2 linked regions of the Actinokineospora baliensis genome follow. The protein of the gene in region 1 binds, or shares a complex with, the protein of each later gene. Links are inferred from orthologs where the notes say so. Each region holds a gene or a part of one and is shown on either strand. Other genes may lie near its edges.

What was found. Proteins that work in one complex are often made in the same cells at the same time.
Region 2: the proteins of uvrB (region 1) and pcrA are in contact, whole or in part, in a crystal structure (PDB 7EGT), measured with the Thermus thermophilus proteins. The link is inferred for Actinokineospora baliensis from one-to-one orthologs. Residues at the interface, in WP_096411307.1 of Thermus thermophilus: Glu23, Leu25, Arg26, Asp27, Gly28, Glu29, Arg30, Phe31, Arg55, Glu326, Asp327, Phe328, Glu379, Ser382, Gln383, His398, Gly400, Arg401; in WP_096412145.1 of Thermus thermophilus: His654, Arg656, Phe657, Gln666, Asp668, Glu669, Lys680, Arg681, Leu682, Ser683, Lys685, Tyr686, Ala687.

Annotation. Positions count from the first base shown.
Region 1 is NZ_JAFBCK010000001.1:6,350,729-6,353,735, reverse strand. The notes cover bases 54-2,994. They hold uvrB (excinuclease ABC subunit UvrB), read left to right. Parts: upstream 54-407; coding sequence 408-2,582; downstream 2,583-2,994. Other genes in these bases: JOD54_RS28230 (LysR family transcriptional regulator), read right to left, coding at 2,586-2,994; JOD54_RS28240 (DUF5685 family protein), read left to right, coding at 54-361. In the rest of the region: more of JOD54_RS28240, read left to right, coding at 1-53; more of JOD54_RS28230, read right to left, coding at 2,995-3,007. UniProt on the Escherichia coli protein: The UvrABC repair system catalyzes the recognition and processing of DNA lesions. A damage recognition complex composed of 2 UvrA and 2 UvrB subunits scans DNA for abnormalities.
Region 2 is NZ_JAFBCK010000001.1:563,689-566,815, reverse strand. What follows is about bases 1-3,061. They hold pcrA (DNA helicase PcrA), read right to left. Parts: upstream 2,689-3,061; coding sequence 313-2,688; downstream 1-312. Other genes in these bases: JOD54_RS02220 (chorismate mutase), read left to right, coding at 2,966-3,061; JOD54_RS02230 (serine hydrolase domain-containing protein), read left to right, coding at 1-225. In the rest of the region: more of JOD54_RS02220, read left to right, coding at 3,062-3,127. UniProt on the Escherichia coli protein: A helicase with DNA-dependent ATPase activity. Unwinds DNA duplexes with 3'-5' polarity. Translocates on single-stranded DNA with 3'-5' polarity. Initiates unwinding more efficiently from a nicked substrate than double-stranded DNA.

The sequences.
Region 1 (3,007 bases):
GAAGCTGGTGCACGCCCTTCTAGTGCACGAACTCGACGCGGCCGTGCACCGCACCTTCGGCCACCTCGAAGCCAGCCACCAACCCGGGCACGTGCCGTTGACGCCCACCCCGCCCCAACACGGTCACGGCCAAGGCCCGAAGTGGGGTAAGAGGCGGTCTACGGTGCCGGGCTGCGGGGTGGCGCTGGTGCTGTGCTGCACCTGCCAGTACTGCTGCGCCGACCCGTACCACGACCCCTGGACCGGCGAACCCAAGTCGGGTTGGTGCACCGGCTGCGACTGCGGTAGCTGCGACTGTTCGTGCTGCAACTGCTGCGGAGACGGCTGCTGCTGCGACGGGTGCTGCTGCGACTGCAGCTGACCGCCGCCCATCCGGGATTGTCGGTGGGCGGGCGTAGTCTCGTTCTGTGGCTTTCGCGACCGAGAAATCCCAGCAGAACGCACCTGTGCTCGCCCACTCCGAGCACCGGCCAGTCAGCGACATCCCGCGCGCGGGCGGGAAGTTCCGGATGGCCGCGCCCTACCAGCCCGCCGGTGACCAGCCCGCCGCCATCGACGAGCTGGAGCGCCGGATCACCTCGGGCGAGCAGGACGTGGTGCTGCTGGGCGCCACCGGTACCGGCAAGTCGGCCACCACGGCGTGGCTGGTCGAGCGGGTGCAGCGGCCCACGCTGGTGATGGCGCCGAACAAGACGCTGGCCGCGCAGCTGGCCAACGAGCTGCGGGAGTTCTTCCCGGACAACGCGGTCGAGTACTTCGTCAGCTACTACGACTACTACCAGCCCGAGGCCTACATCCCGCAGACCGACACCTACATCGAGAAGGACTCGTCGATCAACGACGACGTCGAGCGGCTGCGGCACTCGGCGACGATGAGCCTGCTCTCGCGCCGCGACGTGATCGTGGTCGCCTCCGTGTCGTGCATCTACGGCCTCGGCACCCCGCAGTCCTACCTGGACCGCTCGATCGGGCTGGCCGTCGGCGGCGCCGTCGAGCGCGACACGTTCCTGCGCGCGCTGGTGGACGTGCAGTACAACCGCAACGACATCGCCTTCGCCAGGGGCACCTTCCGGGTCCGCGGCGACACGGTGGAGATCATCCCGGCGTACGAGGAGCTGGCCATCCGGGTCGAGTTCTTCGGCGACGAGATCGACAAGCTGTACTACCTGCACCCGCTCACCGGCGACATCGTCCGCGAGTGCGACGAGCTGCGGATCTTCCCGGCGACGCACTACGTGGCCGGTCCGGAGCGGATGGAGCGCGCGATCGGCGGCATCGAGTCGGAGCTCGAGGAGCGGCTCGCCGAGCTCGAGCGCCAGGGCAAGCTGCTGGAGGCGCAGCGGCTGCGGATGCGCACCGCCTACGACATCGAGATGATGCGCCAGGTCGGGTTCTGCTCGGGCATCGAGAACTACTCCCGGCACATCGACGGCCGCGCCGCCGGGACCGCGCCCGCCACCCTGATCGACTACTTCCCGGACGACTTCCTGCTGGTCATCGACGAGTCGCACGTGACGGTGCCGCAGATCGGCGGCATGTACGAGGGCGACATGTCCCGCAAGCGCAACCTGGTCGAGCACGGCTTCCGGCTGCCGAGCGCGGTGGACAACCGGCCGCTGACCTGGGAGGAGTTCACCCAGCGGATCGGCCAGACGGTGTACCTGTCCGCCACGCCCGGCCCGTACGAGATGGGCCAGGCGGCAGGCGAGTTCGTCGAGCAGGTCATCCGCCCGACCGGGCTGATCGACCCCGAGGTCGTGGTCAAGCCGACCGAGGGCCAGATCGACGACCTGGTGCACGAGATCCGGGTGCGGGCCGAGCGCGACGAGCGGGTGCTGGTCACCACGCTGACCAAGAAGATGGCCGAGGACCTCACCGACTACCTGCTGGAGCTGGGCATCCGGGTGCGCTACCTGCACTCCGAGGTCGACACCCTGCGCCGCATCGAACTGCTGCGGCAACTGCGCTCCGGTGACTACGACGTGCTCATCGGCATCAACCTGCTGCGCGAGGGCCTCGACCTGCCGGAGGTCTCGCTGGTCGCCATCCTCGACGCGGACAAGGAGGGTTTCCTGCGCAGCGGCACCTCGCTGATCCAGACCATCGGCCGCGCGGCGCGCAACGTCTCCGGCGAGGTCCACATGTACGCCGACAAGATCACCGACTCGATGCGGCACGCCATCGACGAGACCAACCGCAGGCGCGAGAAGCAGGTCGCCTACAACACCGAGCGCGGCATCGACCCGCAGCCGCTGCGCAAGAAGATCGCCGACATCCTCGACCGCGTGTTCACCGAGGCCGAGGAGGCGGACCCGGTGCCGATCGGCGGGTCCGGCCGCAACACCTCCCGGGGCAAGCGGGCCACCGGAGAGGCGGGGTCAACCAAGTCGGCGGGCCTGGTGTCCGACCGCGACGTCAAGTCGATGCCGAGGGCGGAGCTGGCCGACCTGGTCCAGCAGCTCACCGACCAGATGATGAACGCCGCCCGCGACCTGCAGTTCGAGCTGGCCGCCCGGCTGCGCGACGAGATCCACGACCTCAAGCGGGAACTGCGCGGCATGGACGCCGCGGGCATCCGCTGAGGGTCAGCGCGCCCAGTCCGGCGCCCAAGTGTCCCCGGACGGCCGGTACCCGGTGCGGAGGTGGTCGAGCAGGTCGGCCAGCACCGGGTGCGGGTTGTCGGTCCGCCAGACGACCGACAGCGGGTACACCGGGGTGGGGTCGGTGACCGGGACGCGGCGCAGGTCGTAGCTCTCGGGCCAGAGGTAGCGCGAGCCCTCGCCGACGAGCATGGCCAGCCGGGGGGAGTCGGCGATCTCGGCGAGCAGCGCCTCGATGCCGAACATCGGTCCCACGGTGTCGATGGTCAGCCCGAACGCCGCCGCCAGGTCGTCGTAGTAACCCAGCGGCTCGGGGTCGGACATGCCCGGCATCCAGATCGGGTGGTCGGTGAGCTCGGCTGGGGTCACGGTCTCGTTGTCCGCCAACGGGTGCCGGGGTCCGACCA
Region 2 (3,127 bases), 5.8 Mb from region 1 along the record:
TTCGACACCACGACTTGGGGCTTCGGCCTCAGCGTCGTCACCGCCCGCGACGACATCCACAAGACGCCCGGCCGCTTCGGCTGGGAGGGCGGCCTCGGCACGTCCGGGCAGGTCGACCCCGCCGAGGACCTGGTCACCATCCTGCTCACCCAGCAGGCGTGGACCTCCCCGGCTGGCCCGAAGGTCTACTCCGACTTCCTGACCTCCGCCTACCAGGCCCTCTAATCCCCGCGACCCACGGCAACGCTGCCCCGCCAAGCCGGGAACGATGCCGGGCGGGGACGTGGGGGCGGGTGGCGGGGGAGAGTGAAACTAGAGCTTCACCATCGGCACGCTGCCGATCAGCATCAGCCGGATGGTGCCCGAGGTGCCGAAGTCGATCGTCGCCGTGGCCCTCGGCCCCTGGCCGTCGGCGGCGACCACGGTGCCCAGGCCGTACTTGTCGTGGTTGACCCGGTCGCCGACCGCCAGCGACAGCGACGGGCCGTCCTTCCAGCCGCTGGTCGGCGACGCCCGCTGCCTGCTGGCCTGCACCGACTGGCTCGAGCGGCCGCCCCAGGTGGTCGCCCTGGTCGGCGCCGAGCGCTCCGGCCCGATCCGGCGCCACTCCAGCAGGTCCGGCGGGATCTCGTCGAAGAACCGCGACGCCGGGTTGGTCATCGGCTGGCCCCACGCCGAGCGCACGATCGCCCGCGACAGGTACAGCCGCTCCCGGGCCCTGGTGATGCCGACGTACGCCAGCCTGCGCTCCTCGGCCAGCTCCACCGGGTCGCTGAGCGCGCGCATGTGCGGGAAGATCCCGTCCTCCCAGCCGGTGCTGAACACGACCGGGTACTCCAGGCCCTTCGCGGTGTGCAGGGTCATCAGCGTGACCACGCCACCGGAGTCCTCGGCGTCGGGGATGGAGTCCGCGTCGGCCACCAGCGACACCCGCTCCAGGAACGCCGCGAGCGACCCGGCGGCGGGCCCGGTCTGCTCGACCGGGGCGATCCCCTCGGGGGCGTTGTCGGGCGCCATGACCTCCGGCGCCTCGGTGAACTCCCTGGCGACGGTCAGCAGCTCGTTCAGGTTCTCCAGCCGCGAGGCGTCCTGCGGGTCGTCGCTGGCCTCCAGTTCGGCGCGGTAGCCGGTCTGGTCGAGCACCGCGTCGAGCACCTCGGCCACGTCCTGCCCGTCGTCGACGAACCGGCGCAGACCGTCCACCAGCTCCACGAACCCGGACACCGCCCGCTGCGAGCGCGGGTTGAGCAGCGGGACCTTGCCCTCGGTCGCCGCGCGCAGCGCCGCGGCGAAGCTGATCCGCTCCCGGTCGGCGTAGGCGGACACGCACGCCTCGGCGCGGTCGCCGATGCCGCGCTTGGGCACGTTGAGCACCCGCCGCAGGCTGACCGTGTCGTCCGGGTTGGCCAGCACCCGCAGGTACGCCAGGGCGTCGCGGATCTCCCGGCGCTCGTAGAACCGGACCCCGCCGACCACCCGGTAGGGCAGCCCCAGCCGGATGAAGATCTCCTCGAACACCCGGGACTGGTTGTTGGTCCGGTAGAACACCGCGACGTCGCTGTTGTTGGCCACCCCGGAGTCGACCAGCCGGTCGATCTCGTTGGCCACGAAGCTGGCCTCGTCGTGCTCGTTGTCGCCGACGTAGCCGACGATCTTCTCGCCGTCGCCGGACGCGGTCCACAGCCGCTTGTCGCGCCGGTTCGGGTTGCGCGAGATGACCGCGTTGGCCGCGGTGAGGATGTTCTGCGTGGACCGGTAGTTCTGTTCCAGCAGGACGGTCGTCGCGTCCGGGTAGTCCCGTTCGAACTCGACGATGTTGCGGATGGTCGCGCCGCGGAAGGCGTAGATGGACTGGTCCGCGTCGCCGACCACGCACAGCTCCGCTGGCGGCAGGCCGTCCTCGCCCTTGCCGACCAGCTCCCGCACCAGGGTGTACTGGGCGTGGTTGGTGTCCTGGTACTCGTCGACCAGCACGTGCCGGAACCGCCGGTGGTAGTACTCGGCCACGTCGGGGAACGCCTGCAGCACCTCGACCGTGCGCATGATCAGGTCGTCGAAGTCCACCGCGTTGGCCTGGCCGAGCCTGCGCTGGTACTCCGCGTACACCTCGGCGACCCGGCGCTCGAGGTCGTTGCCCGCGTTCTGCGCCGCGGTCTCGGCGTCGACGAGCTCGTTCTTCAGGTTCGAGATGTGCACCGACAGCGTCCGCGCCGGGTACCGCTTGGGGTCGAGGTCCAGGTCGCGGGCCACCAGGGTGAGCAGCCGCCGCGAGTCGTCGGCGTCGTAGATGGAGAAGCTCGACCCCATCCCCAGCGCCTTGCCCTCGCGGCGCAGCACCCGCACGCACATGGAGTGGAACGTCGACACCCACATCGCGTTCGCCCGGCGGCCGACCAGGTCGGCCACCCGCTCCTTCATCTCCGCGGCGGCCTTGTTGGTGAAGGTGATCGCCATCACCTGGCCGGGGTGCACGTGCCGCTCGGCGAGCAGGTAGGCGATGCGCCTGGTCAGCACCCTGGTCTTGCCGGAACCGGCGCCCGCCACCACCAGCAGGGGGGTACCGGCGTGCTCGACGGCACGGCGCTGGTGGTCGTTGAGGTCGTCGAGCAGTGCCGCCACCCGCGCCGGGAGCCGCTGCTCGGGGGCCGGGCCGGGATCGGGTGCGGGGAGGTCGAAGAGAGCTTCCATCGTGGCGACCACCGTACCGGTCACCCCCGACAGTCCTGTGCCGCCACCGGGCCCCCGACCGACCCCAGTAATTCACCCAACTGCTCGCCCAGCGCCGTCGAGGTGTGCCAAACTCGTCTGGTGCTGACCTGCTACGAGTTTTTCTACGGGACCCGGACTCCGGCTCCCGTAGTGGCGTAGGCACCACAAACCCACCGCGAAGCCCCGAGTCCACGGACCCGGGGCTTCCGTTGCTTCGGGAACGTGACCTGGTGCGATCCAACACCGAGGGAAGATGATGAGCCCGATCACCGAGAACAAGACCGAGCCCGAGACCGACAAGCCGGGCGTCGAGCTGCCCGCCCCCGAGGAAGTGGCCGAGCTCCGCAAGGAGATCGACGTGCTCGACCAGGAGATCCTGCGCCTGGTCAAGCGGCGCGCGGAGGTGTCCAAGGCGATC